Regions from separate parts of the Mesorhizobium sp. M2A.F.Ca.ET.043.02.1.1 genome, predicted to be linked through region 1. Evidence: predicted binding sites of a transcription regulator. Region 1 holds the regulator's gene; each other region holds the start of a gene.
What was found. The regulator PhoB, encoded in region 1, activates phosphate uptake and scavenging genes when phosphate is short. The targets are predictions, from matches to a motif close to TGTCATNNANCTGTCAT.

Region 1 (2,260 bases):
TTCGGTCTTGGCAGCCTGTTCGCCCTCATCGACCCGGCGCCGGTCGCCATGGTCGGCGTCAGCGCGGCCGCCTTCGACCTGATCGAGCCGGCGCTGAGGGAGGCGATCGCCCAGACCGCCGGCGGCCAGCACTCGAGCTCGATCTCCTTCGACACCGAGCCGAACGAGCTGCCGCTGATCCGCGAAGGCTGCGCCACCCGCGCGCTGACCTTCGTCGACCAGGAGATTTTCGCGCCGGGTGTCCAGGCAAGAGCGGGCAAGCACGTCGCATAAGCCGCAAGCTCAAGCGCCGGGATATGCTGAGATTCCGGTCAGGCCGAGTCGAAAATGGTGGATTCCGAGAACCGGAGCGGAGCGTACTTTTTGGTACGTGAGTACCGGAAGCGCAGGAAGCCGCCATTCGCAGGCCGGCCTCACCTGAATATCAGCATATCCCTAGTCTTCCCGGATTGCATAACCCGCCCCGCGGATGGTGCGGATGACGTCGGGCATGCGGCCGTTGTTGACGGCCTTGCGCAGGCGGCCGACATGCACGTCCACGGTGCGCTCGTCGATATAGATCGTCTCGCCCCAGACATTGTCGAGCAGCTGGCTGCGCGAGAACACGCGGCCGGGATGCCGCATCATGAATTCGAGCAGGCGGAACTCGGTCGGGCCGAGCCTGATCTCGCTCTTCTTGCGATAGACGCGGTGCGATTCGCGGTCGAGCACGATGTCGCCGACCTTGAGCACGCTGGACAGCACCTCGGGCTTGGCGCGGCGCAGCAGCGCCTTGACGCGCGCCATGAACTCCGGCGTCGAGAACGGCTTGACCAGATAGTCGTCGGCGCCGGTGGACAAACCTCGAACCCGATCGCTTTCTTCACCGCGCGCGGTCAGCATGATGATCGGCAGCCGCTCGGTCTCGGGCCGCATCCTGAGACGCCGGCAGAGCTCGATGCCGGAGACCGCCGGCACCATCCAGTCGAGCACGAGCAGGTCGGGAACATTTTCCTGAAGGCGGATTTCGGCCTCGTCGCCGCGGGTCACCACTTCCACCTGGTAACCCTCGGATTCGAGGTTGTAGCGGAGCAGCACCCCCAGCGGCTCCTCGTCCTCCACCACCATGATGCGTGGCGCGATCATCGGGGTAACCTTTTCCGTCAGGCGGCCGGCGCCGACATTGCCGTCTCGTCCTGCTTGGGACGGTTGGCGGGCAATTGCGTGCCGGTCAGCACATAATAGGCGTTCTCGGCGATGTTGGTCACATGGTCACCGATGCGCTCGAGGTTCTTGGCGCAGAACAGAAGATGCGTGCAAGCGGTGATGTTGCGTGGATCTTCCATCATGTAGGTCAACAGCTCGCGGAAGACGGAGGTGTATTTGACGTCGATGCGTTCGTCGTCGTTGCGAAGCTTGGCCAGCGCCGTGGCATCACCCACCGTATATTCCTGAATCACGCCCTGGACCTGGATCAGCACCAGTTGCGCCATGGAATCGATCGAATGCGTGAGGTCGCGCGGGGCAGTGCTGACGCCGACTGACCCGACGCGCTTGGCGATGTTCTTGGCGAGATCGCCGATGCGTTCGAGGTCGCCCGCCATGCGTATCGAGCCGACCACGTGGCGAAGATCGTCCGCCATCGGCTGGCGCTTGGCGATCAGCGTGATGGCGCGGTCGTCAAGCTCGCGCTGACGCGCGTCCATGATGGCATCGTCGGAGACGACGCGCTGCGCCAGCGCATTGTCGCTTTCGAGCAGGGCCCTGGTCGAGCCGCCGACCATGGAGCCGGCGAGATCGCCCATGTCGTTGATGAGCCGGCTGATCTGCCTCAGATCCTCGTCGAACGAGGCGACGGTATGTTCGGCCATGATGTTGTCCTCGTATGAGCTCAGCCGAAGCGGCCGGTGATGTAGTCCTGGGTGCGCTTCTCGCGGGGCGAGGTGAATATCTTCTCGGTCCGGTCGAATTCCACCAGCTCGCCCAGATACATGAACGCCGTCTGCCGCGACACGCGCGCCGCCTGCTGCATGTTGTGGGTGACGATGACGATCGTGTAGTCGGCCTGCAATTCGTCGATCAGCTCCTCGATCTTGGCGGTCGAGAGCGGATCGAGCGCCGAGGCCGGTTCGTCGAGCAGGATGACCTCCGGCTTCACCGCGACGGTGCGGGCGATGCAAAGGCGCTGCTGCTGGCCGCCCGAGAGGCTCTGGCCGCTGGCGTTGAGCTTGTCCTTGACCTCGTTCCACAGCGCCGCGCGCTTCAGCGCCGACTCGACGCG
Region 2 (2,260 bases), 2.9 Mb from region 1:
AACCAGCAGGCCGGCTGCAATCGACGTGGTTTTGCCGTCGGCCTCTACCGTCGCGGTCACGCTTCGCTGGTCGGCGGCGATGCCTGTCACCCGCGCACCGGTAACGAGCTCGATATCCGACCGCCCTGCCATTTCCTCCGCCATGGCCGCCTGCAGGTCGGCGCGGTGCGCCACCAGATAGGGCGCGCCCCAGCGCTTCTCGGCCGCCTGTCCAAGCGGCACGCGGGCCAGCTCACGCAGGCTTTTCGCATCCTTCAGCACCACCGCTTCGGGCCGGACCGCGTTGGGCAACAGACGGTCGAGCACGCCAAGCCGGCGCAGGATGCGGGTTGCGTTGGGAGCCAGCTGGAGGCCGGACCCGGCCGCTTGGAGCTGCTTGGCCTGCTCGAACAATTTGACCGGCAAGCCGCGCTCAGCGAAGGCAAGTGCTGCCGTCAATCCGGCGATGCCGGCCCCGGCTATGACGACTTGCCGGGACCGTGCTTCAATCATGGTCGGCTCAGGCGGCCTGGTCGACATAGAGGCAGCCGGCTGGCTGCGTTTCTGTCGCCTTCAGCGACGGCGAATAGCGATAAAGCGTCGAGCAGTAGGGGCAGACCTTTTCATTGTCGTCACCCATGTCGAGGAACACGTGCGGGTGATCGAAAGGCGGGTTGGCGCCGGTGCACATGAATTCCTTGACGCCGATCTCGATGACCGGATGGCCCGCGTCGTTCTGGAAATGGGGAATGCTACCGCCTGCCATCGTCGTCTCCAATCGGGTTCGGCCAGTGGGTGTGACCCGCCTGCATCTGGAGCATAACATGCCAGTTTGCAAGATCGATGAAATCAAACTGTCGCAAAAGGCTGGCAGAGGATAAGTTGAGCCGGTTAAGCGCGTGAGGCTGGCACGGAGCGATTCCGTGACGATCATGCGTCACAAAGAGATGTTAGGGCGTCGCCGGACGGCAAGATGCGGCGCTCCCTCGGGCGGTTGCGGGCAAGAGCGGGAAACATGAACGAACTGAAGCCGGTGCAGAGCGAGTTCATCACCGTCGAGGCGGCGAGCCCCGACGGCGGCAATCCCGACCGTTTCGTCAACCGCGAATTCTCCTGGCTTCAGTTCAATCGCCGCGTGCTGGAAGAGTCGCTCAACGATCATCATCCGCTGCTCGAACGCGTCCGCTTCCTGTCGATCTCGGCCGCCAATCTCGACGAGTTCTTCATGGTCCGCGTTGCCGGCCTTGCCGGTCAGGTGCGCGAAGGGATCGCGTTGAAGAGCCCGGATGGCCGCACGCCCGAGCAGCAGCTCGAGCAGCTGCTGCGCGAGGTCGAGCGCCTGCAGGAGGACCAGCAGAAGAGCCTCTCGGCGCTGATGGCCCTGCTCAACAAGGAAGGCATCGAAAGCATCACCCGCGACGCGCTGACCAAGGATGAGAAGACCTGGCTGGAGGAGCATTTCCAGGAACAGGTCTTCCCGGTGCTGACGCCGCTGTCGATCGACCCGGCGCACCCGTTTCCCTTCATCCCCAATCTCGGCTTTTCCATCGCCTTGCAATTGCGCCATCGCAAGAACGGTGAGGAGATGAGCGCGCTCTTGCGCCTGCCGGTTGCGCTCAGGCGTTTCATTCGCCTGCCGGACCGCAAGCGCCATGTGCGCTTCATCCCGCTGGAGGAGGCGGTCGGCCTCTATATCGGCAAGCTGTTCCCCGGCTATGAGGTCAAGGGCTCGGGCACGTTCCGCATCATCCGCGACAGCGATATCGAGGTCGAGGAAGAATCGGAAGACCTCGTGCGCCTGTTCGAGACGGCGCTGAAGCGGCGGCGCCGCGGTTCGGTGATCCGTATCGAGTTCGACACGCTGATGCCGGCGGAATTGCGCGATTTCGTCGCCGGCGAGCTCGGCGTCTCGGCGAGCCGCATCAGCGTGCTCACCGGTCCGCTGGCGCTCAACCAGATTTCCGAGATCGTCGCCATTCCGCGCGACGACCTGAAGTTCACCCCCTACAATCCGCGCTTTCCCGAACGCATCCGCGAGCATGGCGGCGACTGCCTGGCCGCCATCCGCGAGAAGGACATCATCGTCCACCACCCTTACGAATCCTTCGACGTGGTGGTGCAGTTCCTGCGCCAGGCCGCCGCCGACCCGGAGGTGGTGGCGATCAAGCAGACGCTCTACCGCACGTCGAACGACAGCCCGATCGTGCGCGCGCTGATCGACGCCGCCGAGGCCGGCAAGTCGGTGACCGCGCTGGTCGAGCTCAAGGCGCGCTTCGACGAG
Region 3 (2,260 bases), 280 kb from region 1:
GCGTGAACACAGTTGCCATGCCGTGACCTTCGAAGCTCTGCGACGATCCAGAATTCTGCTCTGTCGCATTCCACGGTCGAGGTAACGGAATGGATCCTCGGGTCTGCGCTCCGCTTCGCGTCGCTCCGCCCGTGGATGACGACCCCGAGATTATCGCACTGGAGTGATGATGGGCGGGACTAATCGCCAGCCGACAGCCTCAGTTCCACCCGCTCCGCCGGGAACCTCGACTCCGCGAACTGGATCGGCTCACCGCCGAGTGTGACGTTGACGGCGACGGTGACCAGCAAGATGGCGCCCGGCTGCAGATCGAGCGCTGCGAGGTCGTCGGCGTCGGCATGGCGTGCCGACAGCACCGTCGAGTGCCGCAGATAATCATTGACGCCGAAGCGCTTCAGCGAGGCGGTGATCGATCCCGTTTCCGCCATTGCCGCCTCGATGCCGGCGAAGCGCTTGGCGTCGAACCAGGTCGTCGCGCGCGACACCGCGTGACCGTCGGCCTCGCCGCGCGTCTCCAGCCGGATGACGGCCGCGCCCTTGGCAAGGCCCAGCGCCTCGGCGATGCGCCGGCTGGCCGGCTCCGTCGAGGACGACAACAGCGCAATATGCCGCTCGCTCGTCTGCCCCTGCAGCCCGGTCGAGAAGCGCGTGCGCGCGCCGATCGGATAGGACAGCCGCTTGCGCGACAGGACGAAGGTGCCGCGGCCCTGCTCGGCCTTCAGCACGCCTTCCTGCACCAATGCTGCAATGGCGCTACGCACCGTGTGGCGGTTGACGCCGTATCGTTCCGCCAACGCGACTTCGGGCGGCAGCGCCGCGTTCTCGGCGAAATCGCCGCTCGCGATCCCCTGCAGGATCCGGTCGGCGATCTGCCGCCACAGCGACACGCCGTTGCGCCTTTCGATGCTGCTCGCCAGTCCGGTCACCCATCGCCCCCAAGCATTTTTCCGGGTTGTCATCCACCCGTCATGGACTCCCGTTACCAGATAAGTATAATTTGTATAGTTGTCTATATCAATAGACAAATTTTACGCATGCAGGGAGCAATGCCATGCGAGGACAGGAAGCGCGCGAGCAGGCCGGGCGGAAAGCCTTGATGGAGACGCTGGCGCATGCCGAAGCCGATGAGATCGCGCGCCTGTGGAACGAAGCGGGCCTGCCTTCCGAGGCCGAGCTCTTGCGCGGCCCCGAGACCGGACTGGTGACGGTACGCGGGCGCATCGGCGGCGGTGGCGCGCCGTTCAATGTCGGCGAGGCGACCGTCACCCGCGCCACGGTGCGGCTGCACTCCGGCCAGGTCGGCCATTCCTACGCGCTCGGCCGCGACAAGGACAAGGCCAGGCTCGCCGCAATCGCCGACGCGCTGTGGCAGGACCCGCCGCAGCGTGAAGCAGTCGAGACGAAGCTCGCCGCGCCTTTGCGCGCGGCGCTCGATGCGGCGCGCGAGACGCGGCGCGTCGAGACGGCGGCCACGAAAGTGGATTTCTTCACCATGGTGCGCGGAGAGGACTGATGGATATCGCCACGCAATCGATCGACGGCGGCTTCGCCGAGCCAGTCTTCAACGCGCAAACCGTCTTCCGCGCCATCATGGACGCGATGGCGCGCCCAGGCTCCGTGCAGGCCCTGCCGCAACTCACCCGCCCGCCGGCGCCATTGTCGGCGACGGCCGGGGCCGTGGCGCTCTCGCTCTGCGACAATGACACCCCGCTCTGGCTCGATCCGCCGCTGCAGGCGGAAGCTTCGGTCAAGGCCTGGCTCGGCTTCCACACCGGCGCGCCCTTGGCCAACACGCCGGCCGACGCGCATTTCGCCCTGATCGCCAATCCGAAGGAGATGGCCGCGCTAGACGGTTTTGCGCAAGGCACGCAGGAATACCCCGACCGCTCGACGACGCTGATCCTCCTGGTCGACGACCTCGCTTCGGGCCCGTCGCTGCTGCTTGAGGGCCCCGGGATCGAAAAAACGTCGATGATCGCGCCTCCGGGCATGCCGCGCCATTTCGTCGAGCAGTGGAAGCAGAACAACCAGCGTTTCCCGCGCGGCGTCGACATCATCCTGGCAGCGCCAGGCAGCCTCGCCTGCCTGCCGCGCACCACCCGCATCAAGTCGATGGAGGCATGACATGTATGTCGCGGTGAAAGGTGGCGAAGCCGCCATTGCCAATGCCCACCGCCTGCTGGCCGACCGCCGCCGCGGCGACCGCTCGGTGCCGGCGCTGCGCCTCGACCAGATCGTCGAGCAGCTGGCGCTCGGCGTC

Region 2: EJ068_RS29190 (RNA degradosome polyphosphate kinase) is a predicted target of PhoB. The motif match lies at 824-840, and genes of this name have one in related genera.
Region 3: phnF (phosphonate metabolism transcriptional regulator PhnF) is a predicted target of PhoB. The motif match lies at 954-970, and genes of this name have one in related genera.

What each region holds. Positions count from the first base shown of each region.
Region 1 covers NZ_CP034445.1:2,239,079-2,241,338, forward strand. The annotation lists gene EJ068_RS10645 (ROK family protein) at 1-273, shown strand, start outside; gene phoB (phosphate regulon transcriptional regulator PhoB) at 436-1,125, opposite strand; gene phoU (phosphate signaling complex protein PhoU) at 1,143-1,850, opposite strand; gene pstB (phosphate ABC transporter ATP-binding protein PstB) at 1,871-2,260, opposite strand, start outside.
Region 2 covers NZ_CP034445.1:6,054,104-6,056,363, forward strand. The annotation lists gene EJ068_RS29180 (FAD-dependent monooxygenase) at 1-492, opposite strand, end outside; gene EJ068_RS29185 (zinc-finger domain-containing protein) at 500-745, opposite strand; gene EJ068_RS29190 (RNA degradosome polyphosphate kinase) at 995-2,260, shown strand, end outside.
Region 3 covers NZ_CP034445.1:1,954,397-1,956,656, forward strand. The annotation lists gene EJ068_RS32545 (hypothetical protein) at 1-6, shown strand, start outside; gene phnF (phosphonate metabolism transcriptional regulator PhnF) at 180-917, opposite strand; gene phnG (phosphonate C-P lyase system protein PhnG) at 1,052-1,513, shown strand; gene phnH (phosphonate C-P lyase system protein PhnH) at 1,513-2,124, shown strand; gene EJ068_RS09290 (carbon-phosphorus lyase complex subunit PhnI) at 2,126-2,260, shown strand, end outside.